One region of the Devosia ginsengisoli genome, then DNA from elsewhere that is predicted to be linked to it. Evidence: predicted binding sites of a transcription regulator. Region 1 holds the regulator's gene; each other region holds the start of a gene.

What was found. The regulator LexA, encoded in region 1, represses DNA repair genes until DNA is damaged. The targets are predictions, from matches to a motif close to TGTTCNNNNTGTGTTCNG.
Region 2: a site for LexA is predicted at 3,897-3,914, ahead of FPZ08_RS21030 (DNA recombination protein RmuC). Genes of this name have one in related genera too.
Region 3: a site for LexA is predicted at 5,490-5,507, ahead of FPZ08_RS03050 (2'-5' RNA ligase family protein). Genes of this name have one in related genera too.

The regions. Positions count from the first base shown of each region.
Region 1 is NZ_CP042304.1:1,270,414-1,280,694, reverse strand. It holds gene FPZ08_RS06205 (beta-galactosidase) at 1-1,360, opposite strand, end outside; gene FPZ08_RS06200 (SMP-30/gluconolactonase/LRE family protein) at 1,371-2,249, opposite strand; gene FPZ08_RS06195 (2-dehydro-3-deoxy-6-phosphogalactonate aldolase) at 2,246-2,857, opposite strand; gene FPZ08_RS06190 (2-dehydro-3-deoxygalactonokinase) at 2,869-3,789, opposite strand; gene FPZ08_RS06185 (IlvD/Edd family dehydratase) at 4,065-5,876, shown strand; gene FPZ08_RS06180 (GFA family protein) at 5,989-6,375, shown strand; gene FPZ08_RS06175 (putative immunity protein) at 6,420-6,902, shown strand; gene FPZ08_RS06170 (putative immunity protein) at 6,902-7,441, shown strand; gene FPZ08_RS06165 (cold-shock protein) at 7,670-7,882, opposite strand; gene lexA (transcriptional repressor LexA) at 8,210-8,923, opposite strand; gene FPZ08_RS06155 (GGDEF domain-containing protein) at 9,013-10,086, opposite strand; gene FPZ08_RS06150 (DEAD/DEAH box helicase) at 10,236-10,281, opposite strand, start outside.
Region 2 is NZ_CP042304.1:4,311,602-4,321,882, reverse strand. It holds gene dapE (succinyl-diaminopimelate desuccinylase) at 1-164, shown strand, start outside; gene FPZ08_RS21060 (hypothetical protein) at 161-706, shown strand; gene FPZ08_RS21055 (hypothetical protein) at 723-1,289, shown strand; gene truA (tRNA pseudouridine(38-40) synthase TruA) at 1,286-2,029, opposite strand; gene FPZ08_RS21045 (methionyl-tRNA formyltransferase) at 2,041-2,274, shown strand; gene fmt (methionyl-tRNA formyltransferase) at 2,267-3,187, opposite strand; gene def (peptide deformylase) at 3,305-3,817, opposite strand; gene FPZ08_RS21030 (DNA recombination protein RmuC) at 3,939-5,354, shown strand; gene FPZ08_RS21025 (hypothetical protein) at 5,423-5,923, shown strand; gene recR (recombination mediator RecR) at 5,924-6,520, opposite strand; gene FPZ08_RS21015 (YbaB/EbfC family nucleoid-associated protein) at 6,589-6,912, opposite strand; gene FPZ08_RS21010 (DNA polymerase III subunit gamma/tau) at 6,909-8,648, opposite strand; RNA gene ffs (signal recognition particle sRNA small type) at 8,778-8,873, opposite strand; gene FPZ08_RS21000 (sugar O-acetyltransferase) at 9,226-9,756, opposite strand; gene FPZ08_RS20995 (glutathione S-transferase family protein) at 9,881-10,281, shown strand, end outside.
Region 3 is NZ_CP042304.1:616,816-627,096, reverse strand. It holds gene FPZ08_RS03085 (MAPEG family protein) at 55-492, shown strand; gene FPZ08_RS03080 (RsmB/NOP family class I SAM-dependent RNA methyltransferase) at 492-1,784, shown strand; gene FPZ08_RS03075 (TspO/MBR family protein) at 1,838-2,323, shown strand; gene guaA (glutamine-hydrolyzing GMP synthase) at 2,392-3,963, shown strand; gene FPZ08_RS03065 (hypothetical protein) at 4,021-4,278, opposite strand; gene FPZ08_RS03060 (DUF899 domain-containing protein) at 4,402-5,094, opposite strand; gene FPZ08_RS21825 (hypothetical protein) at 5,191-5,391, shown strand; gene FPZ08_RS03050 (2'-5' RNA ligase family protein) at 5,520-6,170, shown strand; gene FPZ08_RS03045 (tetratricopeptide repeat protein) at 6,250-7,044, shown strand; gene der (ribosome biogenesis GTPase Der) at 7,085-8,536, shown strand; gene guaB (IMP dehydrogenase) at 8,736-10,238, opposite strand.

The DNA.
Region 1 (10,281 bases):
TCGTGCTCGGCGGCAGGATGTCGATATCGATGCCGTGCTTGCGGAAGGCGGCATAAAGCGCCCGGACATGGGCGCCATGGGAAAAGCCCTTGGCCTGGGGCTGGATTTCCCAGGCCCACTCGCTCTGATAGTCGAAGACCAGCGCGACGCGGCCCTTGTTGGCCAGACCGTCCAGCGCAACGCTTTTCAGTTCCTCCGCCACCTGCATCGCTTCATGATAGGCCGGCGCCGGCTCGCTGTCGGGCCGCAGCAGGCCGGCATGCATCTGCTCCTGCGCAAAGGGCGCCTGCCGCCAGCGGAAATAGGTCACCACTTCGGCGCCATGGGCAAAACCCTCCCAGGCCCAGAGCCGCGCCATGCCGGGCAGGGGATCGGGGTTGAACTGCGCCCAGTTCACCGGGCCGGGCTGCTGTTCCATGATCCACCAGCGGCCATGGCCCACAGCGCGATAGAGATCGTGGTGGAAGGCGGCATTGTCAGGATCGCCCTGGCGCATATAGAGCCGCTTGATCTCGTCCGGCTCGTCGCTGACCGCCAGATGCCCGATCGGGTAGCTGTCCCAACTGGCGATATCGAGCGTTTCGGCCACGTCGTAATGGTCGAATTCGGTATAGCGCGACATGAAATTGTGAATGACCGGCAGGTCCGGCCGCCGTGCCTTCAGGATATCGAACTGCACCTTATTGAAGGCCGCCACCTGGTCCGAGGCATAGCGGCGGAAATCGAGGTCATGCGCCGGCGCCGCCTCGCAGACCAGCAGGTTCGGCAGGCCCACCTGCTCGAAACTGTTGTAATCCATCGACCAGAACACCGCGCCCCAAGCCTGGTTCAGCGCATCCACATTGCCATATTTCTCCGCCAGCCATTGCCGGAAGCCGGCCTCGGCGGAAGGCGAATAGGAATAGGTCGTGCCGTGGCAGCCATATTCATTGTCGGTCTGCCAGGCGCCGAGGGCAGGGTGGTCGCCCACGGCATCGGCCAGCAGGCGCGTGATGCGCCCGGCCTCTTCGCGATAGCCGAGATGGCTGAAATCATAGTGCCGGCGCGAGCCGAAGCCGCGGCGGCGCCCCTGCGCATCCACTGCAAGCATGGCGGGGTGCTTGTCGACCATCCAGCGCGGCGGCGTGGCCGTCGGCGTGCCGAACACCACTTTGAGCCCATGCCGCCCCAGCACGTCCATGGCCCGGATGATCCAGTCGAAGGTCAGCTTGCCGGGCGTCGGCTCCAGCTTCGACCAGGCGAATTCCCCGATGCGTACCCACTTGATGCCCACCTCGGCCATGCGCGCCGCGTCGCGCTCCCACACATCTTCCGGCCAATGTTCGGGATAATAGCAGACGCCGAGTGCGGGGGTGGTCATGACAGAGGTCTCAGAGAGCGATGGGCGTTTCAGGCTGGCCGGCGACATCCACCGTGATGGCGAACAGGCTTCCGGCATGTTTTTCGGCGGCGAGCTGTTCGGCGCTCAGATTCTTGGCGGCCGTGGTGATGAACAGCGTCTTGAGGTCCGCCCCGCCGAAAGCCGGGCAGGTGACCTGGCTGACCGGCACTTCCACCACGCGGTCCACCGAACCGTCAGGCGCATGGCGCACCACGCAGGAGCCGCCCCAGCGGGCGTTCCACAGGTAGCCTTCGCTATCCACCACGGCGCCATCGGGCCAGCCGCGATGCCCCTCGATATCGGCAAACAGCGTCCACTCGCCCACCGGCAGCCCGGTTTCCGGGTCGGTGGCGCATTGGAGGATCTTGCGGGTCGGCGTATCGGTCCAGTAAGCGATGCGCCCATCCGGCGAAAAACAGGTGGCGTTGGGTATCCTTATGCCCGACTTGAGCGTGGTCAGCGTTCCGGCGCGGTAGTGATAGACCGAACCGACAGGGGCTTCCTCGTCGACCTTGCCCATCGTGCCGATCCAGAAGGCGCCCGAGGGGTGTACCCGGCTGTCATTGGTGCGAGTGATAGGGTTGTCGGCCTCGATCTCGTTGATGCGGTTCATGCCGCCGCTGGCCAGGTCGAATTCCTTGAGCCCGGTCTCGGTCGCCAGCACCAGCATATGGTCGTCCAGCACGGCGGCGGCGGCCACGGTCTCGTTGAACAGCCAGCTATCGGCCACCTCGCCGTCGGCGGTCACGGCAAACAGCGTCTGCTCGTTGATGTCGAAGAAGAACAGTTGCTGGCGGCCCTGATGCCAGATCGGACCTTCGCCCAGTTGGCACTGGCTGTCGAACAGCAGGCTTGCTGTAGCGCTCATGCAGCCTTCCCCGCATCATAGGCGGCAACGGCGGCAGCGGCGCGCTCGGCCACCTGGGCGGCGTCCATGCCGGGCTTGTAGATATAGGTGCCCAGCCCGAAGCCAGTGCAACCGGCGGCGAAATATTCGCCGAAATTGTCCGGATTGGCGCCGCCCACGGCATAGACCGGCAGTTCGGGCGGCAGCACTGCCTTCATCGCCTTGATGCCCTTGGGGCCGAGCACTTCGGCGGGGAAGAATTTGAGCCCGGTCGCCCCGGCCTTGATGGCGCGGAAGGCGTCGGTCGGGGTGAATACACCGGGATAGGACAGCATCTGCAGCCGCACGGTTTCCTCGATCACCTGCTTGTTGGTGTCGGGCGAAACCACGAAGGTGCCCCCGGCATCCGAAACGGCCCAGACATGCTTCTTGCTGAGCACGGTTCCCGCCCCGATGGCGGCTTCGTCGCCCAGCGTATTGGAGGCCAGCGCAATGCTGGTCAGCGCGTCGGGCGAATTGAGCGGCACTTCGATCATGGTGATGCCGGCGGCGATAAGCGCCTTGCAGACATCCAGCGTTTCGTTCGGCGTGATGCCCCGCAGGATGGCGATGATGTGGCGGTGGTCCATACTAGTCACTCCTAGGCGGCGAAGCTGCGCGCGGCCTTGAGGCCGGCCAGCACGATTGCGGTGGCGTCCATGGGCTCGCCCCGGGCGCCGGCCATGGCCAGCACTTGCGCATAAAGCGCGCTCAGCGCCGGCGAGCCGATCAATGGCACAGGCTGGTCGCCGATCAAATGACGGTTGCTGCCGATTTCGGTGCCGACAAGCAATCCGGAGAGATAGCCCGCGCACCAGTCCGGCTGGCGGCCTGACAGGAGCGAACCGGCCCTCACCTGGAACAGCGTGCCCAGCAATTGCTCGGGGTGATCCAGCCCGGCCGCCGCGCCGGCCGCAAAACCTTCGGCCCGGCCCGGCCCATCGAGATCGCCGGTCAGCGAGTGGCGCAGCACCGAATGGGTGCGCAGCACTTCGAACATTTCCCCGGTCATCGCCGTCGAGAACTGCTCGATGCGGGTGCCCGACAATTGCGCCCATTTCGAATGCGTGCCGGGCATGCAGACCACGCCGGAAAAGCCCGGCGTCAGCGCTGCCAGGCCCAGCAACTGGGTTTCCTCGCCGCGCATCACATTGTCGGCGCCTGCCTTCTGGCACACGCCGGGCAGGATGGCGGGGGCGATGCGCGGATCGGGCATGGTCGGGCGCACGGCGCCATCCAGCAGGCCGCGCAAATCGGTCGGCGCTTCGAGATAGGGGGCTTCGAGCCACCCCTGGCGTGCGCCGGCCATGCCGCAGATCAGCACGTCGAGCGGCCCGCTGCGGGCAGGGGCCACATTATCCAGCAGTTCGTCCAGAGCGGCGGGAAATTCCTCCCGCGCCAGCTTTCCCATGCCCTTGGGCGAGGTTTTCTTGAACGTCACCGCGCCATTGGGGCCGATGCCCCAGGCGCGCAGGTTGGAGGTGCCCCAGTCCACGGCCACCCAGTCTACGATCTCACTCACGTATTTCCCTCATCGCGGCAGGCTCGACGCGGCGCGACCCTAAAGGCTGGCGGCCGTTTCAGCCAGCCCGATTCTGCGCTGCAGAACAGCCCGGATTATCAGCTCCGGTCCCCTCGTTTGGTAAGATTTTCAGGGCGTTGGGGAATATCGGGCGGTGTGCCGGCCATTTGTATGATTTTTTACTCGGAATCGCCTTCACTCTGGCGTAAGCCATGTTAGAACGGCTCCAAACGGCGGGCAGTGTCGCGCACCGCGGACCCGAGAGGAAAGATGAAATGACTGCAGGCAATGGCTCCGGCGAGGCGCCCAAAAAGTTGCGTTCGCGCGCCTGGTTCGACAATCCCGACAACCCTGATATGACCGCGCTCTATCTCGAGCGCTACATGAATTTCGGCGTGTCGCGCGAAGAGCTGCAGTCGGGCAAGCCGATCATCGGCATCGCCCAGACCGGGTCGGACCTTTCCCCCTGCAACCGCCACCATATCGTGCTGGCCGAGCGCGTGCGCGAAGGCATCCGCGAGGCAGGCGGTATCGCTATCGAATTTCCGGTCCATCCGATCCAGGAAACCGGCAAGCGCCCCACTGCCGGCCTCGACCGTAACCTGGCCTATCTCGGCCTGGTCGAAGTGCTCTACGGATACCCGCTCGATGGCGTCGTGCTCACCATCGGCTGCGACAAGACCACGCCGGCCATGCTGATGGGCGCGGCGACCGTCAATATCCCCGCCATCGCCCTTTCGGTCGGCCCCATGCTCAATGGCTGGCACAAGGGCGAGCGCACCGGCTCGGGCACCATCGTGTGGAAGGCGCGCCAGATGATGGCGGCCGGCGAGATCGACTATGCCCAGTTCATCGAGCTGGTGGCCTCCTCGGCCCCCTCGACCGGCTTCTGCAACACGATGGGCACGGCGTCGACGATGAATTCGTTGGCCGAGGCCTTGGGCATGCAATTGCCCGGCTCGGCCGCCATTCCCGCGCCCTACCGCGATCGCCAGGAAATGGCCTATCGCACCGGCAAGCGCATCGTCGACATGGTGCATGAGGACCTCAAGCCCTCCGACATCATGACCAAGGACAATTTCCTCAACGCCATCGTGGTCAATTCGGCCATTGGGGGCTCGACCAATGCGCCGATCCACATCAATGCCATTGCCCGCCATATCGGCGTCGAGCTCAATATCGACGACTGGCAGAAGCATGGTCACAAGGTGCCGCTGCTGGTGAACCTGCAGCCGGCCGGCGAATATCTGGGCGAGGACTTCTATCATGCCGGCGGCGTGCCGGCGGTGGTCAATGAACTGATGGGGCAGGGGCTGATCCGCGAGGGTGCGCCTACCGTCAACGGCAAGCCCATCGGTGAGAATTGCCGCGCCACCACCATCCAGGACGACAAGGTCATCCGCCATTTCGACAATCCGCTCAAGGCGGAAGCCGGATTCCTCGTGCTGCGCGGCAACCTCTTCGACAATGCCATCATGAAGACATCAGTGATCTCGTCCGAGTTCCGCGACCGCTACCTTGCCGATCCGGCCCATCCCGGCATGTTCGAGGGCAAGGCGGTGGTGTTCGACGGCCCCGAGGACTACCACCACCGCATCGACGATCCCTCGCTGGAGATTGACGAGAACACCTTGCTGTTCATGCGTGGCGCCGGCCCCATCGGCTATCCGGGCGCGGCCGAAGTGGTCAACATGCGGCCGCCGGCCTATCTCATCAAGAAGGGCATCCATTCGCTGGCCTGTATCGGCGATGGCCGCCAGTCCGGCACATCGGGCTCACCCTCCATCCTCAATGCCTCGCCCGAAGCCGCTGCCGGTGGCAATCTCGCTATCCTCAAGACCGGCGATCGCGTGCGCATCGACCTCAACAAGGGCCAGGCCAATATCCTCATCTCCGACGAGGAAATCGCCACGCGCCGTGCCGCGCTCGAAGCGGCGGGGGGCTACAAATTCCCCCGGCACCAGACGCCCTGGCAGGAAATCCAGCGCGGCATTGTCGGCCAGTTGGGCGACGGCGCCATTCTCGAGCCGGCCGAAAAATACCAGCGCATTGCCCAGACCAACGGCATTCCGCGCGACAATCACTGATCGCCAATAATCGAGAAGGGCCCGTACCATTGGTGCGGGCCCTTTGCTTTGGGCCGCCGTAACCGGATCGGCCTCTATGCTATAGACACAGCAGATATTCGGGGACCACGCCATGACAGAGCCAACGCACGACGCGCAAACCGGCCCCATTGCAAGCTGCCATTGCGGTGCGGTGAACATCGTCCTGCCGCATGCGCCCAGTGTGGTGGTCGAATGCAATTGCAGCCTGTGTCGCCGCTATGGTGTGCTCTGGGTCTATTATGATGCGGCCGAACTCAGCAGCCTGCCCGAGCCCGGCGTCACCGACCGCTATGCCTGGAATGGCAAGCATGTGGATTTTCACCGCTGCAGCAATTGCGGCTGCGTTACCCATTGGGCGCCGCGTTCCGCTAGCCGCACCACGCGCGGCATCAATGCGCGCCTGCTGCCCGAAGCCGTGGTTTCCGCGGCCCGTTTGCGGCACAAGGATGGTGCCGGTTCGGGCAAGTATCTGGATTAGAAGCACTCAGGCGCATGATTTTCACCGAGCCCCGCGATCCCAGATTGATCACTGTTCGTCGCGGCGGCACGCTGAGCGACCGCGACCACCGGCTACTTGCCGTATGGGCCGCCACCTGCGCCGAGCATGTCTTCCCAATCTTCGAGGCGGCCTTGCGGGGCGATGATCGCCTGAAACACGCCATTGCCCAAAATCATGCCTGGACGCGCGGCGAGATTACCATGCGCCAGGCCCTCAAGGCCGCCGCCGCCCGCTCTGCGGCCCGCGATGTCTCCGGCGCGGCGAAATTTGCCGCTTATGCCACCGCCCAGGCCGTGGCTGTCGCCCATGTGCCGGCCCATGAGCTGGGTGCGGCAGCCTATGCGATAAGGGCAGTGCAGGCGGCGACCAGCGAGACCGGGCGCGAAGTAGCCGGCCGCCGGGAATGTCGATGGCAGCGCGAACAGTTGCCGGACGAAATCCGCGATCTGGTGCTGGACGACCAGCGGCTGCGCAATCACGCCTGCTGGTTTGTGTTCGACTGCTGATGACGTTCCCGGAGGGTGAGATCATTCTGGAGATGGACGCGCTTCGTGCGGTGGCCGCCTATGCGGCCGAAAACGCCGGCGCCGTGCTCGCCATTTTCGAGCAGGCCGCACCGTCGGATATCCGCCCGCGCGACGCAGTGGATGCGGCGCTGCGCTTTGCGCGCGGTGGCAAGCGGGTGAAAGCCCTGCGCGATGCCTCCTGGGCTGCGCTCAAGGCGGCGCAGGAGACGGAAAATGCTGCGGCAAGCCAGGCGGCACGGGCCGCTATGGCGGCTTCCGCGGCGGCCTATCTGCATCCGTTACCCAATGCCACCCAGGTCAAACACATTCTTGGCGCAACGGCCCATGCAGCAAGAGCCGTCGAGCTTGGGGCCGGCGATGACCCTGCTGTCGGCGACGCCCATATCCAGCGCGCCACGCAACAAATGCCCCCTGATGTCCTGAGCGTGCTTCGCCGGTTTCCTCCGGCACCGCCGGGCGGTGGTCGTGTCGGCCAGTTGCTGCGCGCACTCGACACGGCGCTTCGCACCACGCCCTAGGGCCGGTCGGTACTCGGCACGGGACCAATCAGCGCCCCGCTCCAGTCGGGTCATTCCCGCGAAAGCGGGAACCCCTGTTTTCTCCGAGCGGCCCGAACCGCATGATCACCGGTTCCTTACGGTGCCGGCAAACTCCGGCCAAATCCCGAGCAAAAAAAACCACCGCGAAAATCGCGGTGGTCCTTGTGCGAGCGGCGCCGAAGCGCGCTCGTCATCTGTGCCTGAAGCCTAGAGCAGGGTCAGGTTGGTCGCCGATTCCTTGCCGTCGCGGCCGGTCTCGAGCTCGTAGGTCACCTTGTCGTTCTCATACAGGCCCTGCAGGCCCGAACGCTGAACGGCGGAGATGTGGACGAAGGCATCCTTGCCGCCATTTTCAGGCGAAATGAAGCCGAAGCCCTTGGTGGTGTTGAAGAATTTCACGGTGCCAGTGATGAGGGCCATGATAGTTTCCTTTTGCTCTTAACGAGCGGTTATCCGATGGCAACATGCCAAGGGGACATAACGTTCGCATGGTAGAGAAGGAAGCCACGGACCGGACAGGCCGGCGTCAGGCAGCCGACTTAGGCTGAAAACGTATACCCCTATGTGGCACGGAAACGGCCATTCCGCAAGATGTTCGCTACTAAGAGTTTGCGAACACTGCGCTTTGCCCGTCCTGACCCCATTGCGGCCCACCGAATACTTGCCGGCAAAACGCCAGGCGATCCGGCCGTTTCAGGCCCCGCCGCCAGTGGGCGGTGCGCCCGCCGACCGGCTTCTCCCCTGCAATCAGTATTTGCGCAGCAGACCGACGAGACGCCCCTGGACCTTGACGCGGTCAGGGGGAAAGATGCGGGTTTCATAGGCCGGGTTGGCGGCTTCCAGCGCCACCGTATTTCCCTTGCGGCGCAAGCGCTTGAGGGTAGCTTCCTCATCATCCACGAGAGCAACGATAATCTCGCCGGTGCTGGCGGCGTCCTGCTTCTTGATGAGCACGGTGTCGCCATCGAAAATACCGGCATCGATCATCGAGTCACCACGCACTTCGAGCGCAAAATGCTCGCCCGCGCCCAGCATTTCGGGCGGCACCATGATGGTGTGGGAATGGGTCTGGATCGCCTCGATCGGCGTACCCGCCGCGATGCGGCCCATGACCGGGATGGAGATCGGCCGCACATAATCCTCGGTCGCCGAAATGCGCGACGGGGGCGAGGCCACCTTGCCCAGATTGCCCTCGATGACCGAAGGCTCGAAGCGCACCTTGCGGCCGCCAAGGGAGGGGTTCATCGAATCCGGGAGCTTGACCACTTCCAGCGCGCGCGCCCGATTGGGCAGGCGGCGGATGAAGCCGCGTTCCTCGAGCGCCGTGATCAGGCGATGAATGCCCGATTTGGATGCCAGGTCGAGCGCATCCTTCATCTCATCGAACGAAGGCGGAATGCCGCTTTCCTTCATCCGTTCGTGGATGAACATCAGCAGCTCGTGTTGTTTGCGCGTCAGCATGGGGCCCCTCGGGGAGAGAATCGGAACATAGGCAGAACGACTATACGTGTTCCAGTTATGTTCTGCAATACTCGCTGCAATAGTGCAGATCAGGCCGCCGATATGCCCTGGATTTGCGGCAATTGTACCTGCAGGGCTTCCAGTTCGCTTTCGCTGACCACGCGATTGCGGCCGGCATGCTTGGCCGCATAGAGGCACCGGTCGGCGCGCTCGATAAGCATGCTGACCGTATCGCCGGGCTGATAGGCGGCCACGCCGAAGGAGGCGGTGATGCGGCCTAGCTTTTCATTGGTCGAGCGCTTCAGCAGTTCCTTGGCCTGGATGGCGCGGCGAATATTCTCCGCTACGATCACTGCGCCCTCGATATCGGTCGAGGGCAGGATGGCGACGAATTCCTCCCCGCCATAGCGGGCTGCCAGGTCCTTGCCCTTGATGTTGGACTTGAGCGTCATCGCCACCAGCCGCAACACCTGGTCGCCGGTCTGGTGGCCATAGGTATCATTGAAATTCTTGAAATGATCGATATCGACGATCATCAAGCAGAGCGGCGTGCCGTTTTCCCTTGCCTCGGCGATGGCCGCTTCCATGCCTTCGTCGAAGCTCTTGCGATTGGCGATCTTGGTCAGCGGATCAAGCAGGGATTCGCGCCTGACGTCGTCGAGGTCGCGCTGCAGCGAGGCGATGTCGTCGCGCGAGGCTTCCAGCTTCTGCTCGAGGGCGCGGTTGGTGTCCTGCATGCGCCGCGTTTCGGACAGCAGCCGCTCGGCCAGCGTCTTCATCGCCTCGGGCGAAATATCGCGTTCCAGATCCCCGCTGGCCGATTGCAGCGAGCCGGAATAGGCGTTCGCCGTGGTCATGGCAGTGTCGATGGCCTCATGAACCGCCTCGATGCGCGCATGCATGCGCTCCGAGACGTTGGACATGCGGTCATTGACGTCGGATTTGAGGAATTCGTTGTAGAGCGCTTCGGCAAGATTGGCCGACGGGGAATCGCCATTGCGGAAAATGGCGTTGATCCGGTTGTTCAGCGTCGGGTTGACGCCCGTCGCGTAAGTATAGAGCAGCTCATAAAATTGCGGATAGGGCGGTATGCTGCTGCGCTTGAGCAGGTCAAATGCCGAGTTCGCGTAACCGAGCGCGCGTTTGAATTCCTGTTCCGACACAGCTTCCCTCGCGCATGGTTGCGCCGGACCTGGCCGCGTCCTGAATCCCCTGCGGCCGAGTCATCAATAATGAATATCGCGCCAGTATTAATGAAGACAACTATGCCGCCGCAATAAAACGGCTGCTTGCACAATGAAATAAGATCAAATTAGCTGGCGGCGCGGGTTGGTCGCAGCAAAAATGCCGGAATCGGA
Region 2 (10,281 bases), 1.4 Mb from region 1:
CATCGGATGCCCGCTTCATCGCGCAATATGGCCCGGTGGTGGAATGCGGCCTGGTCGGCCCCTCCATGCACAAGGCGGACGAGCATATCGCCCTCGCCGACCTCGCCGGGTTGACCGATATCTACCGCACCTTCATGGTCCGCTTCTTTGGAGCATCGGCATGAAGATCTGGACTGCGCTGCGCAATGCCGCCAAGGGCTGGGTGCTGCTGCTGCGCGGCAATGCCGGCTGGCGCGAGCAGTTCACGCGCTCGGCAGCGGGGCTGGCAACAGCGCTCGCCATCTTCATCTTCATTGTCTTCCTGACCGTCATCATCGTGGCCATCGGCACCGACATACCAGGCCTGTTCGCCATCCTGGCGGGCATGTTCGCCCTGTCCCTGCCGCTGGTTTCCATGGCGCTTGTGCTCGCCGGCACACGCATGGCGCTCGGCGTCGCCGGGCCGACTTACGACGTGCTGGTGCCCGGCACCTATGCGCTCATGGGTTTCATCGTCGTCGAAGGCCTGCTGGCGAGCCTCTTCGGCGGGCCGATCGTGGTGGTGAGCTGGCTGGCTTTGGGCTATCTGCTCTATCGGCTGGCGCGGGCCGCAACCGGCTGGCATGCCGGCATTTCTATTGGCTTTGCAGTTTTGACCGTGCTGCTGCTTGTCGCCATGCGACAGGCGCTCTACATGCTGAGCAGCATTGCCGGTTCTCCCTCCTGATCATCGAGACAAGCCCTTGGCCCAACCGACCACGACCTTCCTCGATGAATTGATGTCCGCCGCCCGCGGCTGCTTTGCCCTGCTTGTTGGTAACCGGCAGGCGCCATCCTATTTCGATTTCAGCCAGCGCGGGCTGGTCGGCAGCCTCATCGCCACGGTGATCGGCATCGGCCTGGCCGGCTTCGGCCCACTGCTGACCGGCATCGACCTGCCATCGGGCTCGGCGACACAATCGGTCGTGGTCAATGGCGTGCTGTTCGTCGCCCAGGCGGTCACGGCATTCGTCGCCCTGCGACAGATGGGGCGGCAGGATGGATTCATCCCTTATCTCGTCGCGTCCAACTGGGTGACGCTGGCCTCGGCCGTGCTGTTGCTGATCTCGACCATGCTCGGCGCGCTGGGCTTCATCGTGCTGGTGCTGGTGGTCATCCTGGCGCTGGCGAGCTTCATCAATATCGGCCGCTTCATCGTCACGCTGACGGCGCTGCAGATCGGCATCCTGTTCATTTCGCAGGCCGTGGGCGTGTTCCTGGCGCTGGCTGTGCTGGCCGTGATCATCGGCCCGGCGCCGCCCCCGGTCTAGTAATCGACCCTGGTCAGGTAGAGCCCCGATGACGGGGCCATGGCTCCGCAGCGACGCCGGTCCCTGGCGTCAAGCGCGGCGCGGAAATCTGATGGCGACCACTTGCCCTCGCCCACCAGCTTGAGCGAGCCCACCATGGAGCGCACCTGGTGATGCAGGAAGCTGCGGGCACTGGCCGATATCACGATATGGTCCAGCTCCCGCCGCACCGAAAACTTATCCAAGGTCCGCAAAGGCGAGTTAGCCTGACACTCCGATGAGCGGAACGTGGTGAAGTCATGAGTACCCAGGATCAGGCCGGCTGCATGATCCATGGCATCGGCATCCAGCTCCATGGGCACGTGCCAGACATGATCGCGCTCGATGACAGCAGGCGCGCGGCGGTTGAGGATGCGATATTCGTAATGCCGCGCCCTGGCCGAGAACCTAGCCTCGAAATCATCGCCCACCGCCTCGGCCGCAATGATCGCCACGGGGTCGGGTCGCAGGTGATAATTCAGCGCCTCGCGGATACGGAACGGGTCCCAGGTCTTGCCCAGGTCGAAATGGGCCACCTGCCCCAGCGCATGCACGCCCGCATCGGTGCGCCCCGCCGCCTGGGTCGTCACCGTCTCGCCCGACATCCCGTAAATGGCCTGCTCCAGCGCCTGCTGCACGCTGGGCCGGTCGGCCTGGCGCTGCCAGCCCGAGAAAGGCGTTCCGTCATATTCGATAGTGAGCTTATACCTGTGGGCAGAAATGGGAGGGACCCTTGGCTCTGGTTAGAAAATTCGAACGACTGGATACCGAACGTACCCAGCTTCAGGATGAGGTGGAAGCAAAGTACGCCGTGTTTGAGCGAGACGGCCGAGGTTTTGTGCAGATCAATACCTACGGACGCGCGGATCGGAAATTGCCCGGCAAACTCTCACAGACCATTCAATTGGATCGCGAGGGTGCTGAGGCTTTGGTTGCCATACTTAAAAAGGCATTTGCCCTTAGCTGACAGTCGGCGGCAGCGTCCCGGCCCCGCGCAGGAAAGTGGCGGCATCCATGGCGCCCTTGCCTTCGCGCTGCAGCTGGGTCAGGCGCACCGCGCCGCTGCCGCAGGCAATGGTCAGGTTGTCGAGCAGCGTGCCGGGCGCACCGGCGCCCTGCCCCAGGGTCGAGCGCAGGGCCTTGATACGGACCGGCTTGCCGCCCAGTTCCAGCTCGAACCAGGCGCCCGGGAACGGCGACAGGCCGCGAATGTGGTTATGCACCTCGTCCGCCGGGCGCGACCAGTCGATGCGGGCCTCGGCTTTCTCGATCTTTTTCGCGTAGATGGCGCCCTCTTCGGGCTGCGGCTTGAAATCGAGGCTCCCGCGCTCCAAAGCGGCCAGCGCCCTTCCCATCAGGTCGGCGCCGACACGCATCATCTGGTCATGCAATTCGCCGGCCGTCATGTCCGGGCCGATGGGGATCATGTCGATCAGCGCCACCGGGCCGGTATCGAGCCCCTCATCCATCTGCATGACCATAACCCCGGTCTCCCGGTCGCCCGCCATCACCGCACGCTGGATCGGCGCTGCACCGCGCCAACGCGGCAGGAGTGAGCCATGCAGGTTGAGGCAACCGAATTCGGGCGCGTCGAGAACGGGCTTGGGCAGCAGCAGGCCGTAGGCCACGACCACACCCACTTCCGCGCCGTGGCTGGCAAAGATGATCTGCTCGGCCTCGCCCTTGAGCGATTTCGGCGTGAAGACCGGAATGCCGAAGCCCTCGGCCGCCAGATGCACCGGCGACTTGCGCTCCTCCTGGCCACGGCCCGCCGGCTTAGGCGCGCGGGTATAGACCGCGACGACCTCGTGGCCGGCAGAGACGATTTCAGTGAGGGTAGGAACGGAAAATTCCGGCGTGCCCATGAAGACGACGCGCATTGGCAAACTCCTGGGCACGACCTCGCCCTTCGACAGGCTCAGGATGAGGTCTACTGGAAACTCGGCGACCTAACAGCAGCCCTCATGGTGAGCTTGTCGAACCACGAGGGCGTGGCACTAGCCCGCCCGCTTGGCTGCCTTGTCGAATTTCTTGATGACGCGGTCGCGCTTCAGCCGGCTGAGATAGTCGATATAGAGCACGCCATCGAGGTGATCGAGTTCGTGCTGAATGCAGACGGCCAGCTTGCCCTCGGCCTCGCGCACCACTTCCTTGCCGTCGAGATCGGTATATTTCACCGTGACCTCGTTGGGGCGCTCGACCTCGTAATAGAGCTCGGGAATGGACAGGCACCCTTCCTCGGTCACCTGCATCTGCTCGCCGAAATGGGTGATTTCAGGGTTGATCAGCACCATCGGATCGGGCTCTTCGCCTTCCGGCGCCAGGTCCATGACCACAATGCGCTTCATCACCCCGATCTGCGGCGCGGCCAGCCCGATGCCGGGCGCGTCATACATGGTGTCCAGCATATCCTTGGCCAGCGTCTTGATCTCGTCATCGACCTCGATGATCGGGTCGGCAACAGCGCGCAGGCGCGCATCGGGAATGACGAGAATGGGGCGTACAGCCATGATAAAAGGTCCGGCAGAAGGGGTTTGCCTCTCGATATGGTATTTGCCGCGCTGCGGTCAACTCTTGTGGTCAGCGAAAGAGAACATTATGCGAACACGCGAATCGCGGTAAGATGCGCGGATGGATAGTGTGCTCTTCGTGCTTGGCGATTTCCCCGTGACGCTGGCACAGGTCAGTATTGGGGGTGTCGCCCTGGCTGGCCTGCTGCTGCTTGGCGTAACCATCGCCATCATGCGCGCCAGCGCGCGGCGGACCGTCGAGGCCGGCGCGGAACTGGCCGATCAGTTGCAGGCGGGCCTGGTGGCCCAGATCGGCGAACGCGATCGCCGCATCCAGGACCTGGATCACCAGGTGCGTGTCGAGCGCGAACGTGGTGCGGACCTGCTCGATCGTGAGCGCGAAAAGAGTGCCGAACTGCTGGCCGACGCCGCCGCCCTCAAGGCGCGGCTGGCCGAACAGTCGGCGCAGTCGGAGGCCAACCTGGCGCGCTTTCTCAACGCCCGCCAGCAGATGACCGACGAATTCAAGGCGATTGCCGGGGATGTGCTCAAGACCCAGAGCGAGACCTTTACCCGGCAGAACCGCGAGCAGGTCGATACGCTGCTCAAGCCGCTCAACGAGAAGATCGTCGAATTCCATACCGGCATGATCAGTGACCGCGCATCGATGACCGAGCAGATCAGGGCGCTGGCGGCGAGCAATCTGCAGATCACCACCGAAGCCAACAATCTCACGCGGGCGCTCAAGGGCAATTCGCAGATGCAGGGCGCCTGGGGAGAGATGATCCTCTCGACGATCCTGGAAGGCTCGGGCCTGCGCGAGGGCGAACAGTTCATCACCCAGCAGAGCCATACGGGTGAAGACGGCAGCCGCGTGCGGACCGATGTCGAAGTTCTGATGCCCAACAATGACCGGCTGGTCATCGACTCCAAGGTCTCGCTGACGGCGTTTGCTGCCTATACGAGCAGCGAGGACGAGGATCGGTCGATGCATCTGCAGGCCCATATCGCTTCGATCCGCAGCCACATCAAGACGCTCGGCGACAAGAGCTATCAGCGGCACGCGCAGTCCAAGATGGACTTCGTGATGATGTTCGTGCCCATCGAGTCGGCGCTGGCCACCGCCATCCAGCAGGATGCGAGCCTGGTGGAATTCGGCATGAGCCGCGGGGTGATGCTGGCGACGCCGACCACGCTGATGACCGTTCTGCGCACGGTGCGCAATGTTTGGGACATCGAAAAACGCCACCAGAATGCCGAGCAGATCGCCGAGCGGGCCGGCGCGCTCTATGACAAGGTGGTGGGGTTCCTGGTCACCATGGACAAGGTCGGCAGCAATCTCGAACGGGCCCAGCAGGGCTTTGCCGATGCCCGGGGGCAATTGGCCACGGGCAAGGGCAGCGTGGTGCGGCAGGTGGAGATGCTGCGCGAACTGGGGGCCAAGTCGAACAAGCAGCTTCCGGCCGGCTGGGACAACGGCGACGACGACATGCCCAAGCTGCGCCTGGTGAACGAGGACCCGGGCGACCTTTCCTGATCATTGTTATCGAACCGGTTGGGGCGCCGCGCGTTCTGCCTTGGTCAATCGAGCCAAGGGAGACTGATATGGCCCAGCATCACGACCATCACGGCACCATGGTGCCGCAGGATACAAATTTCGATAATGCCGACCAGCCGGGCATTGCGCAGCCCTATACGCAGAGCGAGGTGGAAGACCTGCTCTATGGCGACGACCGCTCGGCCAGCGAAAGACTGGCCCGCCTCAAGGAGTTGCGCGACGAGGCGACGATCCGTGAAAGCGGCGACTGGGGCGGCCAGGACCCGGCTGCCATGCTGGACGAGTTGGACCGGGCTATCGACGAATTGAGCGCCACCATCGCCAATGGCGATGACGGGGAGGCCTATGCGGGGCTTGCCACCAATTTCGACAATGACCCGGCCGACCGGCTCGATGCCCTGTCGCCTGACGACGAGGACGCAAGGCACGCCATTGAAAGCGACGAGGACGAGGCTTTCTTCGACGAAGACGACGAAGAGGACAACAGCATGGAGGACGAAATCTGGGATGGCGGGGACGAGTTCAGGACCGACCCTGACCTGCACTGACTAGATTTCGGTACGGGCCTTGAGGGCCTGGCTGAGGGTGCCTTCGTCGAGATAGTCGAGCTCGCCGCCGACGGGGACGCCGTGGGCGAGGCGGGTGACTTTAGTGCCCGAGCCGGCCAGGCGGTCGGTGATATAGTGGGCGGTGGTCTGGCCTTCGACGGTGGCGTTGATGGCCAGGACTATCTCCTTGAACTCACTTGCTCTTTTCAAGAGGTCATCGATGGAGATGTCGTCGGGGCCGACGCCGTCGAGGGGGGAGAGGACACCGCCCAGGACGTGGTAGCGGACGGCGCCGACACCAGCGCGTTCGAGGGCCCAGAGGTCGGCGACATCTTCGACCACGATCAGCATGCCGCTTTCGGCGCGGCGCGGGTCGGCACAGATGGTGCAGGGGCTGACCGTGTCGACATTGCCGCAAATTTCGCAGGTTTTAACGGCACTTACGGCCCGGTCGAGAGCGGCCGAAAGCGGGATCATCAGCTGATCCTTCTTCTTGATCAGCTGCAGGACGGCACGGCGGGCCGAGCGCGGGCCGAGGCCCGGCAGGCGGGCCAGGAGCTGGATGAGCTGTTCGATTTCGGGGCCGCCGGAAGCCATTTTCGCGTTCACACCTTGCCCGAATTGGTTAGCAGACTGTTAGCATCGACGCGCCGGACGCGTGAAAATCAGAACGGGAATTTCATGCCCGGCGGAATGGGAAGGCCGGCGGTGACCTCGGCCATCTTGCGCTGCATCTCGGCTTCCGATTTCGCCTTGGCATCGGCATGGGCAGCGATGATCAGGTCCTCGAGCACTTCGACATCGTCTTCCTTGAACAGGGTCGGATCGATCTTCACGCCCTTCATGTCGCCCTTGCCTGAAAGAGAGACCACGACCATGCCGCCGCCGGAGCGGCCTTCGACCACGAGATCGGCAAGCTCGGCCTGCATGGCCTCCATCTTACCCTTCATCTCGCCGGCGGCCTTCATCATACCCATGATGTCTTTCATTCGTCGTCCTCTTCAGGTGGGGGCGGAGCCAGATCGGGCTCGACGGCAGTAGCGTCGTCGCGCACCGTCACATTGACCAGTTTAGCCCCGGGAAATGTGTCGAGTATGGCCTTGACCAGCGGATCGTCATGCGCGGCGGCCTGGGCGGCCTGCTGGCGCTGCACGGCCTCCTGCCGGATGGTGAGGCCCTCGGGCGGCTTGCTGGACACATTGACCAGCCAGCGCTGGCCGGTCCAGAGCTGGAGACGCGCCGAGAGCGTGGCGATCATGCCGGGATCGGCGCCATCGGCGAGGGCGACTTCGATACGGCCCTGTTCGAAGGAGAGCGGGCGCATCTGGCTTTCGAGCGCCAGCTTGACCAGCACGTCGCGCTTGGCGCCGGCCAGAGCAATCAGCTCCTTGTAGCTGGCGACGGTGGCGAGGGCAGCCTGGGCCTGCGGCGCGGCGGGCTGGGCGGCGACAGCTTCGGTGGCCAGCGGACGCGGGGCCTCGACGCGCAGGGCCGACGGACCGCCGCCGCCGGAGGGGCCACGATTGATCGGCGCACTCGGCGGCAGGCTCGGGGCGGGCGCAGGCTGGTTGGTCAGCCGGGCGATGAGATCGTCGGGGCTGGGCAGGTCGGCGGCATAGGCCAGGCGGATCAGCGCCATTTCGGCGGCCTGCAGGCCATTGCTGGCGCGGGCGACCTCGTCATAGCCCTTGAACAGGATCTGCCAGGCGCGGGTGAGCGCGCGCATGGGCAGCTTGCCTGATAGCTCGGCGCCGCGATGGCGCTCGTCGGGGGTGAGCGAAACATCGTCGGCCGCAGCCGGGACGACCTTGATGCGGGTGACCAGATGGGTGAAATCGGCGAGGTCGGCGACCAGGGTCTGCGGATCGGCGCCCATGTCGTAGAGGGCGCGCATGGTTTCGATGGCCTCGCCGATCCGGCCGCCCATCAATTCCTCGAAGAGGTCGATGATGCGGGCGCGGTCGCCCAAGCCCAGCATGGCCTTAACCGTGGCTGCGGTGACCGTGCCATTGCCGTGGGAAATGGCCTGATCGAGCAGGCTCAGATTGTCGCGGGCCGAGCCTTCGCCGGCGCGGACGATCATGGCCAGGGCTTCGGGCTCGAAGGAGATGCCCTCCTGCCCAAGGATCGATTCGAGATAGGCCGTCATGATCTCGGGCGTGATGCGGCGCAGATCGAAGCGCATGCAGCGGCTCAGGATCGTCACCGGCACCTTGCGGATTTCGGTAGTGGCGAAGATGAACTTTACATAGGGGGGCGGCTCTTCGAGGGTCTTGAGCAGGCCGTTGAAGGCTGCCGTCGAGAGCATGTGGACTTCGTCGATGACGTAGACCTTGTAGGACGCCGAAGACGGCGCGTATTTCACCGAGTCGATGATCTCCCGGATATCGTTGATGCCGGTATTGCTGGCGGCGTCCATCTCGATGACGTCGACATGGCGGCCCTCGATGATGGCGCGGCAATGCTCGCCCTCGACGCTGAGATCGAGCGTGGGATGGGGACCGGTGGCATCTTCATAGTTGAAGGCACGGGCGAGGATGCGGGCCGTCGTGGTCTTGCCGACGCCGCGCACGCCGGTGAGGATGAAGGCATGGTGGATGCGGTTCTGCGCGAAGGCATTGCCCAGCGTCTGCACCATGGCATCCTGGCCGACAAGCGTAGTGAAGTCGCGCGGCCGGTATTTGCGGGCGAGGACGAGATAGGGCGAAGTCGGTGCATCAGCCATTCTGCCCTCCATCGCCTCGTATTGCCGGGAATCTGCCTTGGGTCATGCTGCGACCATAGGGCAATGCCATAGGTTCCGCAAAAGGCCAGAGGCCGTTCCGCGCCGTCAAATGCCAAGTTTGAACAGTTGAGTAGGAGGCTGGCAACGACCCGTGAAGGTCTCGTTGGGGCTGCTTCCTTCCGGACCTGACCCGGTTGGCGAGGAACACGTCCGCGCCAACCTCCCGGAGCGGTATATGAGGGGAAAAAGGGGCAGATGCAAGGCCTCAGGGGGCGAAGAGCCGAGTAGCGCAGAGCCAATGGATGGCTCAAGCCCCCTCATCCGCCCTTCGGGCACCTTCTCCCACGAGGGGAGAAGGGGACTCCGTGGCTGCTGGATGTATAGCCGTGATAAAGATACGCCGATCTTCGACACGTAAATCGATCTTGTCGCCAGCCGCGCACCCAAGCTCCGCCATCATGGAGTCAGGGATCAATACGACCGTCTCGCCATCAATTTCCATGAACACAGTCTGCATGGCCGGACGATAGCACGCAGCCAACTGAGTGCCAATTCAGCTGTCTGTTCCGGCCAAGACTTAAAGCTGCTTCAGTATGCGAGCCGGGACGCCGGCCGCGAGAGTATCGGCGGGAACACTGCGGCTGACGACGGCGCCGGCGGCGATGACGGCGTTGTCGCCGATGGTGACGCCGGGAAGGATGGTTGCCGCAGCGCCGATCCAGACATTGTTGCCGATGATGATGGGTTTGGCGACGATGCCGTTGCGGCGCTCGGATGGCGAGACCGGGTGTCCGGCGGAGACGAGGTTGACCTTGGGGCCGATCATCACGTCGTCGCCGATGGCGATGCCGCCCATATCCATGAAGTGGCAGCCCTGGTTGATGAAGACATTGCGGCCGATGGTGATGTTGAGCCCGCAATCGGTCGAAAAGGGCGGGATGACCATGAAGCGCTCGCCGACCGGCTTGCCGATGAGTTCGGAGAAGGCGGCGCAGAGGCCATCGAGATCATCGAAGCCGATGTCGCTGAGCCGGGCCGAGAGGCGGACGGCGCGCTGGACGTTTTCGAAGCGGACACGGCCTTCGGCCGAACGGGCAGGATTGGTCATCGATCATTCCGGGGTGAGTCGGAACGCATGATAGTGCGGGAACGAAAAAACCTCCCGTGGCGTGTCGAATGAATATGCCGGCATTCGTCGTATAGGCATGGAACGCTGATCCCGGAGAACTGCCATGACGCCGACAATTACCGCCTTTGCCAGCTCGCCCGATCGCGGCGCCGGGCTGTCGCGCGACATGAGGGTGCGCTGGGCCTTCGAGGAAGTCGGGCAAAGCTATAATGTGCGGCTCGTCACGTTCCAGCAGATGAAAGAGCCGGCGCATCTGGCGCTGCAGCCCTTTGGACAGATTCCCACCTATGAAGACGGCGATCTGGCGCTGTTTGAGACCGGCTCGATCCTGCTGCATATCGCGGAAACCCATCCGGGCCTGCTGCCTGATGACGCCGATGCCAGAGCGCGGGCCATTACCTGGATGTTCGCCGCCGTGGGCACGGTGGAGCCGCCCATATTGGAGCTGCAAACCGCCAAATTCGCCGAGGGCCAGGAAAGCTGGAGGGAACAGCGCATGCCCCT
Region 3 (10,281 bases), 650 kb from region 1:
CATGCCGATGCAACCAATCGGGCCAAAGCGCCGTAATTGCTGGTGGAGTTCATTATGCCACTGACCGAGAAACTGCTGATCCTGGCTATCGCCGCGCAGGTGTTGCTGACGCTGGGCATTCTGATCTGGCTGGGATTCGAACGCGTGCCGCGGGTGGCGCGGGGCGAAATCGCGGTCAAGGATATCGCCGCGGACCGGGCCGCCTACCCGCTGCGGGCGCGGCTGCTGTCGAACAGTTTCGACAATCAGTTTCAACTGCCGGTGCTGTTCTATGTCGCGGCATTGCTAGCGCTATGGAGCGGCGGGGCCGGCTGGGCTGAGGTGGTGCTGGCCTGGCTGTTCGTGGCGCTTCGCTATGCCCATGCCGCCGTGCATGTGATCAGCAATCGGGTCTATCGGCGGTTTGCGCTTTATACGGCAGGCCTTGTGGTGCTGGCGCTTCTGTGGGTATGGCTCGTGCTGCGATTGATCATCCTAGCCCCGAGTATCTGATGCGCCTCCCCGGTCGCCTTTCTGCCGCCATTGCCGTGCTTGCCGATGTCGAGACGCGCAAGCGCCCCGTTTCGGAAGCGCTGAAGGCCTGGGGGCTCAACAACCGCTTTGCCGGGGCCGGCGACCGCGCCGCCATCGGCAACCTGGTCTATGACGCGCTGCGGCGGCGGGCCTCGCATGCGGCGCTGATGGGCAGCGATACGCCAAGGGCGCTGGTGCTGGCGGTGGCGGTGCGCGACTGGGGCGAAGACCCGGCGGCGCTGAGCGAGAGCTTTGCCGGGGATAATCATGCGCCCGAGGCGCTGAGCGCGGAGGAAATGGCGCGGGCCGTCGGTCAATTGGGCGATGATGTGCCCGGCTTTGTGCTGGCGGATGTGCCCGAATGGCTGGCGCCGTCGCTGGAGCGCGGCTTCGGCGACAACTGGATTGCCGAGGGGCAGGACATGGCCGGGCGGCCATCGCTGGATCTGCGGGTCAACAGCCTCAAATCGAGCCGCGAGCGGGTGATGAAGTCGCTGGCGCGCTTCACGCCCGAGGAAGCGGCGATTGCCCCGCTCGGCGTGACCATGAAGGCCGGGCCGCGCGATGCGCGGACGCCCAATGTCACGACGGATGAAGGCTATCTCAAGGGCTGGTTCGAGGTGCAGGACCAAGGCAGCCAGATCGTGGCGGCCCTTGCCGGGGCACAACCGGGCGAACAGGTGCTGGACCTGTGTGCGGGGGCCGGCGGCAAGACGCTGGCGCTGGCGGCGGCGATGATGAACAAGGGGCAAATCTTTGCCTATGACAGCGACCGCAACCGGCTGGCGCCGATCTATGATCGGTTGAAGCGCAATGGCGCGCGCAATGTGCAGGTGCGGGCGCCGCAGCCGGGGGCGCTGGACGATCTCGTGGGGAAGATGGATCGCGTGGTGATCGACGCGCCCTGCACCGGGACGGGCACCTGGCGGCGGCGGCCGGACACCAAGTGGAAGCTGACGCCGGAGCTGCTGAGCCAGCGCGTGGGCGAACAGGCGGCGATTTTGGCGGAGGGCCAGCGCTATCTGAAACCCGGCGGCACGCTGGTCTACATCACCTGCTCGATCCTGCCGGAAGAAAACGACGAGCAAATCGCAGGCTTTCTCGCGGGCAATCCGGGCTTTGCCTCCGTCATGCCCGAAGATATGTGGGCGGCCGCCTTTGGCACCGCCCTGCCCGCGGGCCTGGCGACCGGCAAGGGCGGGATTGCGCTGACGCCGCGACTGACAGGTACGGACGGGTTTTATTTCAACGCTTTGCGGCTGGTGGAGTGAACCGCGGACAGCCTCGCGCGTTGGGGGTAATATAGCCCCGTTGAGCCCGAGCCATGACCGTACCTTCCCTCGCCGACTACAAGACTCCCCGCCCCTGGCTGACGCTGGGCATTTTCCTCGTCGTGGTCATTGGCGTGGGGGCGCTGATCGGCACGCAATCTGTGCCGGGTACCTGGTATGAAGGGCTGGCCAAGCCGCCATTCAACCCGCCCAACTGGATTTTCGGGCCAGTGTGGTTTGCGCTTTATGTGATGATCGCGGTCGCCGGCTGGCGGATATGGATGATCGACGCCGGCAGCGGGGCGATGAAGGTCTGGTTCGCGCAGATGGCACTCAACTGGGCGTGGTCGCCGATCTGGTTCATCGGGCAGATGCTGTGGCCGGCCTTTGCCGTCATCCTGGCCATATTGGCGCTGATCGTGGCATTCATCATCTCGGCGCTCCGGCTGGATACCGCGGCGGCGTGGCTGTTCGTGCCGTATCTGGCCTGGGTGAGCTTTGCCAGCCTGCTCAATCTCTCCATCGCGATCCTCAACTAACCACGCTGCAGGCCTCGTCTGCGTGGGAGATGCTTGCGGAATCTGCGGCGTGGCGATAATGGCTCGCCATGCACAGCACAGATACGTCCGACCGCCCGCAATCGATCCTCATCGTCGACTTCGGTTCGCAAGTCACCCAGCTGATTGCGCGCCGCATTCGAGAGACCGGCGTCTATTGCGAAATTCACCCCTTCCAGAGCGCCGGAGCCGCCTTTGCGGCGATGCAGCCGCGCGGCGTGGTGCTGTCCGGGGGGCCCGCTTCGACGCTGGACGAGAATGCACCGACCATCGATCCTGCAATCCTCGACGCAGGCGTGCCGATCCTGGGCATCTGCTATGGGCAGCAGGCTTTGTGCATGGCGCTGGGCGGCAAGGTGGAGGCGGGGCATCACCGCGAATTCGGCCGGGCCGAAGTCAAGGTCGAGAAGGCTGCCGCGCTCTATGACGGCGTGTGGGACCTGGGGACCGAGCGCCAGGTGTGGATGAGCCATGGTGACCGCGTCGTAGCCCTGCCCGAGGGGTTCGAAGTGGTCGGCACGTCGGCCAATGCGCCCTTTGCCATGATCGCCAACGAGGCGCGGCGCATCTGGGCGGTGCAGTTCCACCCCGAAGTGGTGCATACGCCCGATGGCGCCAGGCTCTATGCCAATTTCGTCCACAAGATTTGCGGCATCGACGCCAGTTGGACCATGGCGGCATATCGCCAGAAGATGATCGAGAAAATCCGCGCCCAGGTGGGAACGGGCAAGGTGATCTGCGGGCTTTCGGGCGGGGTGGATTCCTCTGTCGCGGCCGTGCTGATCCATGAGGCGATCGGCGACCAGTTGACCTGCATCTATGTCGATCATGGGCTGATGCGGCTCAATGAGAGCGAGCAGGTCGTGACCATGTTCCGCGACCAGTACAATATCCCGCTGGTGCATGTGGATGCGTCCAAGGTGTTCCTGCGGGAGCTCGACGGGCAATCGGACCCTGAGACCAAGCGCAAGATCATCGGGCGGCTGTTCATCGAGACGTTCGAGGAAGAAGCCAGGAAGCTCGGTGGCGCGCAATTCCTGGCGCAGGGCACGCTTTATCCTGATGTGATCGAATCCGTGTCGTTTACCGGCGGACCGTCAGTGACGATCAAGAGCCACCACAATGTGGGCGGGCTGCCCGAGCGCATGAATATGCAACTGGTGGAACCGCTGCGTGAGCTGTTCAAGGACGAAGTGCGCGTGCTGGGGCGCGAACTCGGGCTGCCCGAGAGCTTTATCGGGCGGCACCCCTTCCCCGGACCAGGCCTCGCCATCCGCTGCCCCGGCGGGATTACGCCGGAGAAGCTGGATATCCTGCGGCAGGCCGACGCCATCTATCTCGATGAAATTCGCAAGTCGGGCCAGTATGACAAGATCTGGCAGGCCTTCGCCGTGCTGCTGCCGGTGCAGACGGTCGGCGTGATGGGCGACGGGCGGACCTATGAATTCGTCTGCGCGCTGCGCGCGGTGACCTCGGTCGATGGGATGACGGCCGACTTCTATCAGTTCGACATGAACTTCCTCGGCAAGACCGCCACCCGCATCATCAACGAAGTGCGCGGCATCAACCGGGTGGTCTATGACGTCACCAGCAAACCACCCGGCACCATCGAATGGGAATAATGGAAGAACGCACGCAGACCAAGCGGCGTCCCCGCTTATTGGCAGCAGTTCGAGGAGCTAGACACGGCGGTGGGCGCGCTTCTGTTCAACCGTTGCATACTCCACGAGACGATTGATCACCTTGTCGAGTTGAGCAGCGGTCTTTGGCCAGATCGGCTCGGCGTGATTTAGCTGAATGTAGCGACCCATTTCTTCTGGCGAGAAGTCGGCCAGATGAACGACCTCGCTGAGCGCAGCCCTGAATCGCCCTTCATCGAGCGCATGCGGCGTGTCCCACGTCGGAATTTTGCAGAAGCTGTCAAAGACCTCGTACATTTGGCATCCTTCTCCGTAGCACAAAGAACATATACTGAACGAAGATCGGATGAAAGAGATTCGGCTCAGCCACTCGCCGGTTATTCATCGGATGTAGGCCCGCAAGAGTCCGCCGCGCGATGGCTATTTGTAGCGGTCGTGGCGGCGGACCCAGTCCATGCCTTCGTCTTCGTTGCGGCCTTTCGGCATGAGGTCGAGCAGGGCGTAGGTGCCCATCATCACCTCCACGCCGCGGCCGAAGGTGGAGTAGGTGTGAAAGACATCGCCCGCCTCGTCCTTGATGAAGGCGCTCAGGCCGGGCCATTCCTCGCCGGTCTCGTCCCACTCGCCGAAGTTGTAGTCGATGTGGCCGCTGGCCACTTCTTCGGGGGTGAAGCTGACCCGGAAATCGTAATTGAACGGACTGCCGTTCGAGGACACCCAGCGGAATTGCCAGCCCATGCGGTGGCGATAGCGCTCGAGATCGGCAAGCGGGGCGCGCGACACGGCGATCATGGTCACGTCGTGATGGGCCAGATGCTGGTTCATGCCGTCGGTGTGATCGGCCATGAAGGAGCAACTGGGGCAGCCTTCCTTCCATCCCGGCGCGAACATGAAATGCTGCACCAGAAGTTGCGAGCGGCCCTCGAACAGATCGGCGAGCGTGCGCGGGCCTTCGGGCGTGTCGAACACGTATTCCTTGTCGATACGAACCCAGGGCAAGGCAAGGCGCTGTTGCGCGACCCTGTCGCGAAGATGGGTGACCTCCTTCTCCGCTTTCAGAAGGTCGCGGCGAGCGGCCAGCCACTCATCGTGTGAAACTACAGCATGTTGCATTATTGGTCTCCTTGGGTTTGGCGCGGCAAACGGGCTGACACGAGGGCCAGCCATGGTGGCAGATGAAAGATGGCCATCAGGAGATACATCAGGGCCATGTCGCTGATCGGCGACCAGGACATGGCGGCGGTGCAGATGGTCATGCCGGGGGTGCTGAGGGCAGCGATGCCGCTCATCAGGGCGAAGGTCGGGGCGGCGGCGAGCCGGAGCATGCCTGATATATCGAGCTTCCATGCGCGTAACGAAGCGCCGGTTCTCTTTGTTGCAAATGCCGCCATGTCCGTTCCTCCGCCGTGATGGGAGAACGCTATCCCGGTGGAGCGTCGGGACGGGAGTTACAAGTGTGGCGGGATTCAGCGATGGTGGTTGACCGCTGCCGTCGGCCGTTCTACAAAAAGAACAAACAGGGAACAATGAGCCATGTCATGGAGATGCAATTCGAGCTTTTCGGTGGGGCGCCTGTAGCGGAGGCGAAGGCGCTGGAGCATCGGTATTATTTCACACTGCTGCCGCCGCCGGCTTTGGCGCAGGAGATCGAGCGCGGGGCCGAGCGGCTGGGACGGCAGTTCGGCGTGCGCAATGTGGTGCGGGCCGAACGGCAGCATGTGTCGCTGCATATGGTGCAGCGCGGGCGGGAAATCGGCGGCGATTTGCTGGACGAAGCGCTGGAAGTGGGCGAAGCGGTGCGGCGGCCGGGCTTCGATGTCGTGTTCGACACGATGCAGACCTTTGCCGGTGCGCGGCCGAAGACGGGCGGGCGGGCGCAATATCCGACCGTGCTGAGCTGTTCGAACGGGGCGCGGGACCTGTTGGGGCTGTACGGCGATATCGGGCGGGAGATGCAGCGGCGCGGCTTGCGGGCGGGACGGCCGTCCAGCGTACCCCATCTGACCATCTGGTATGGGCCCGAACGGGTGCCGGAACGACAATTGCGGCGGCCCTATCGCTGGGCGGTGCGCTCGTTCTGGCTGGTGCATACGGTGCCGGGCATAAGACGGCCGGATTACCTGGCCGAGTGGACGCTGGGCCGCATGGGCGGTGGGCAGGATGCTGCTGACCTGTCGGGCGCGCCGTGAGGCGGCTCAGGGGCGCATTTGCTTTCCATGGGAGCCATGCTAAACGTGCGCGCAAATTAAAGACGACCTTAGGCAGGCCATGTCCCAGGACAATATCTTCCAGGAAATCGATGAGGAGTTGCGCAGCGACCGCATGCGGGCGCTATGGCGGCGGTTTGGCCCCTATGTGATCGGGGCTGCCGTGGCCGTGGTGGCGCTGGTGGCGGTCAATGAAGGCTGGTCCTGGTATCATGCCAACAATGCCGCCCAGTCGTCGGACGAGCTCTATGCCGCGTTCGACCTGATCGATGGCGGCGACCTGCCGGCCGCGCAGAGCCAGCTCGACACGCTGATTGCCGACGGTTCGGGCAGCTATCCGGTGCTGGCGCAGTTCCGCAAGGCGGGCGTGATGGCCCGCGAAGGCGCCACTGCCGATGCCGTGGCCGCCTATGACGAGCTGGCCAATACCCAATCCAATCCGCGCCTGCGCGAATTGGCGCTGGTGCTGGGCGCCACGCTGATGGTGGATGCCGGCAGCCTGGCCGATGTCGACTCGCGCGCCGGCAGCATTGCCGCCGAGGGCGGTCCGCTGCGCAATGCGGCCCGCGAAGCGCTGGGACTGGCGCAGTACAAGGCCGGCGACTTCGCCGCCGCGCAGACCAGTTTCGAGGCTGTGGTGAATGACCCGCTGACCCAGAGCAATACGCGCAACCGCATGGGCTATTACCTGGCGCAGTTGCTGTCGCAGGGCGCCATTGCCGAAGCGCCGGCGGCTGATGCCGAGGCCGCGGCCAGCGCCATAGACGAAATCGTCAGCGACGAGGCCCCTGCCGCCGAAACCCCGGCTGCAGATGCCCCTGCTGCCACCACCGAGGCCGAGCCGGTCGCTGAATAAGCGAGCGCTTTCGCCTGACGCCGGATCGGAACAAGCTCGCATGACCGTCACCGTTGCCATTGTCGGTCGTCCCAATGTCGGCAAATCCACGTTGTTCAACCGCCTCGTCGGCCGCAAGATCGCGCTGGTCGACGATACGCCGGGCGTAACGCGCGACCGGCGCGAGGCCGAGGGCCGCATTGCGGACCTGACCTTCCGCATTCTCGACACGGCCGGCTATGAGGACGTGACCGACGGGAGCCTGGAAGACCGGATGCGCCAGCAGACCGAGCTGGCGATCCGCGAAGCCGATGTCATCCTGTTCATGATCGATGCCCGCGCCGGCGTGGTGCCGCTGGACCAGCGCTTTGCGCAGGTGTTGCGCAAGGCCGGCAAGGACGTGCACCTGGTCGGCAACAAGGCGGAAAGCGGCGCGGCGGAAGCCGGGCTGGTGGAGGCGTTCAAGCTGGGTTTCGGCGAGGCGATCCCGCTTTCGGCCGAACACGGGCTGGGCCTGTCGGAACTCTATTCCATCGTGTCGGCGGCGATCGACCGCGTGGCGGCCGAACAGGGCGAAGAGGATATTGCCGACCTCGACGAACTGCCCGAGGTGGATGTCGATATCACCGAGGACATGCTCGAGGGCGAAGGCGACGAAGCCACGCTCCGCTGGAATCCCAAGCGCTATCTCAACGTGGCCATTGTCGGCCGGCCCAATGCCGGCAAATCGACGCTGATCAACCGCATGGTGGGCGAGGAGCGTGTGCTGGTCGGCCCCGAGGCAGGCATTACGCGCGACAGCATCCTGGTGCCGTGGGAATGGGAAGGCCGGGTGATCAACCTGGTCGATACCGCCGGCATCCGCCGTCGTGCGCGCGTCACCGAAAAGCTGGAAAAGCTGGCGGTGGGCGACAGCCTGCGGTCGATCCAGTATGCCGAAGTTGTGGTGCTGATGCTCGACGCGACCATTCCGTTCGAGAAGCAGGACCTGGCGCTGGCGGACCTCGTGGAACGCGAAGGCCGCGCGCTGGTCATCGCGGTCAACAAGTGGGATCTGATCGAGGACAAGAATGCGGCGCTGGCTTCGCTACGTGAAGCGTGCGAACGGCTGCTGCCGCAGTTGCGCGGCGTGCCGCTGGTGACGCTGTCGGGCCTGACGGGCAAGAATATCGACAAGCTGATGGACGCCATTTTCGCCATCGAGCGGACCTGGAACCTGCATGTATCGACGGCGCGGCTCAACCGGTGGCTGGCGGGCATGGTCGAGGGGCATCCGCCGCCGGCCGTTTCCGGGCGCCGGCTCAAGCTGCGCTACATGACGCAGGCCAAGACGCGGCCGCCGAGCTTCATCCTGTTCGCGTCGCGGCCCGAAGTGCTGCCGATGGCGTATCAGCGCTACCTGATCAACGGGCTGCGCGAGGCATTCGACATCAAGGGCACGCCGATCCGGCTGTGGGTGCGCGGGGGCAGCGAGAACCCGTATAACGACAAGAGCAAGCGGAAGATGGGGTGAGGAAAACCCGCGGTGGGAGCAGCGGGTTTTTGATTTCCCCGTGCGTTCCCGCACTCGGTGTCATCCCGGCCTTGAGCCGGGATCCATCTTGAGATGTTCTGAAGAAACACGATCCACCTTGCGGCGGCGGGCAAATCTCGGGATAGGCCCCGGCTCAAGGCCGGGGTGACATCGTGGGTGGGGCTGCTTCAGTTTGGACTTACCGCCCGCTGCGGTAGTTGGGGGCCTCACGAGTAATCGTTACATCGTGGACGTGGCTTTCGCTGAGGGCGGCGCCGGAGATTTTCACGAAGACGGAGTTTTCGCGGAAGTCCCTCAGGTTGTGGGCGCCGGTATAGCCCATCGAGGCGCGCAGCCCGCCGGCAAGCTGGTGCAGCACGGCGCCGGCGGCGCCCTTGTAGGGCACCTGGCCTTCGATGCCTTCGGGGACCAGTTTCATCTGGTCGCGTACATCCTGCTGGAAGTAGCGGTCGGCCGAGCCGGAGCCCATGGCGCCGACCGAACCCATGCCACGATAGGATTTGTAGGAGCGGCCCTGGTAGAGATAGACCTCGCCGGGGCTTTCATCGGTGCCGGCCAGCAGCGAGCCGACCATGACGCAGGAAGCACCGCCCGCCAATGCCTTAGCCATGTCGCCTGAGAATTTGATTCCGCCATCGGCGATGACGGGAACGCCGTGCTTGGCCCCCTCCTCCGCGCAGGCCATGACGGCGGCGAGCTGGGGCACGCCGACGCCGGCCACGATGCGGGTTGTGCAGATGGAGCCGGGGCCGATGCCGACCTTGACCGAGTCGGCGCCGGCATCGATCAATGCCCGGGTGGCTTCGGCCGTGGCGACATTGCCGGCGACGATGCGGGTGGAATTGCTCTCGCGCTTGACGCGTTCGACGGCCTCTGCGACGCGCACGGAGTGGCCATGGGCGGTGTCGATGACCAGCAGGTCGACGCCGGCATCGATGAGGGCCAGCGAGCGCTCGAAGCCCTGATCGCCGACCGTGGAGGCGGCAGCGACGCGCAGGCGCCCCTGGACATCCTTGACCGCGTTGGGATTAAGCTGGGCCTTTTCGATATCCTTGACGGTGATGAGCCCGGTGCAGCGGCCATCGGCATCGATGACCAGCAGTTTTTCGATGCGGTGCTTGTGCAGCAGCACCTTGGCTTCGTCCTTGGAGACGCCATCGCGCACGGTGACCAGGTTTTCGTGGGTCATCAGCTCGCGGATGGGCTGGGCCGGATGGGAGGCGAAGCGCACGTCGCGGTTGGTGAGGATGCCGACCAGCTTGCCGGTGGCGCGGCCGCCCTTGCCGCCATTCTCGACGACCGGAATGCCGGAAATGCGATTGGCCTGCATCAGGGCCAGCGCGTCGGCCAGGGTGGCATCGGGGCCGATGGTGATGGGGTTCACCACCATGCCCGACTCGAAGCTCTTGACCTGGCGGACCTGCTCGGCCTGCTCGGCGGCGGTGAGGTTCTTGTGGATGACGCCCATGCCGCCGGCCTGGGCCATGGCGATGGCCATGCCGCTTTCGGTGACGGTGTCCATGGCCGAACTGAGGATGGGAAGATTGAGCGCTATGTCCTTGGTGACATAGGTGGAAATGTCGGTTTCGGTGGGCAGGACATCGGAGCGCGCCGGCTGCAGCAGCACGTCGTCGAAGGTCAGGGCGTAATCGCCGGTTGCGGTAGTAATAATCTTCGCCAAGGCCAGACCTTTCCTGCCTTCTGATGCAATCAGAAATGTTGGA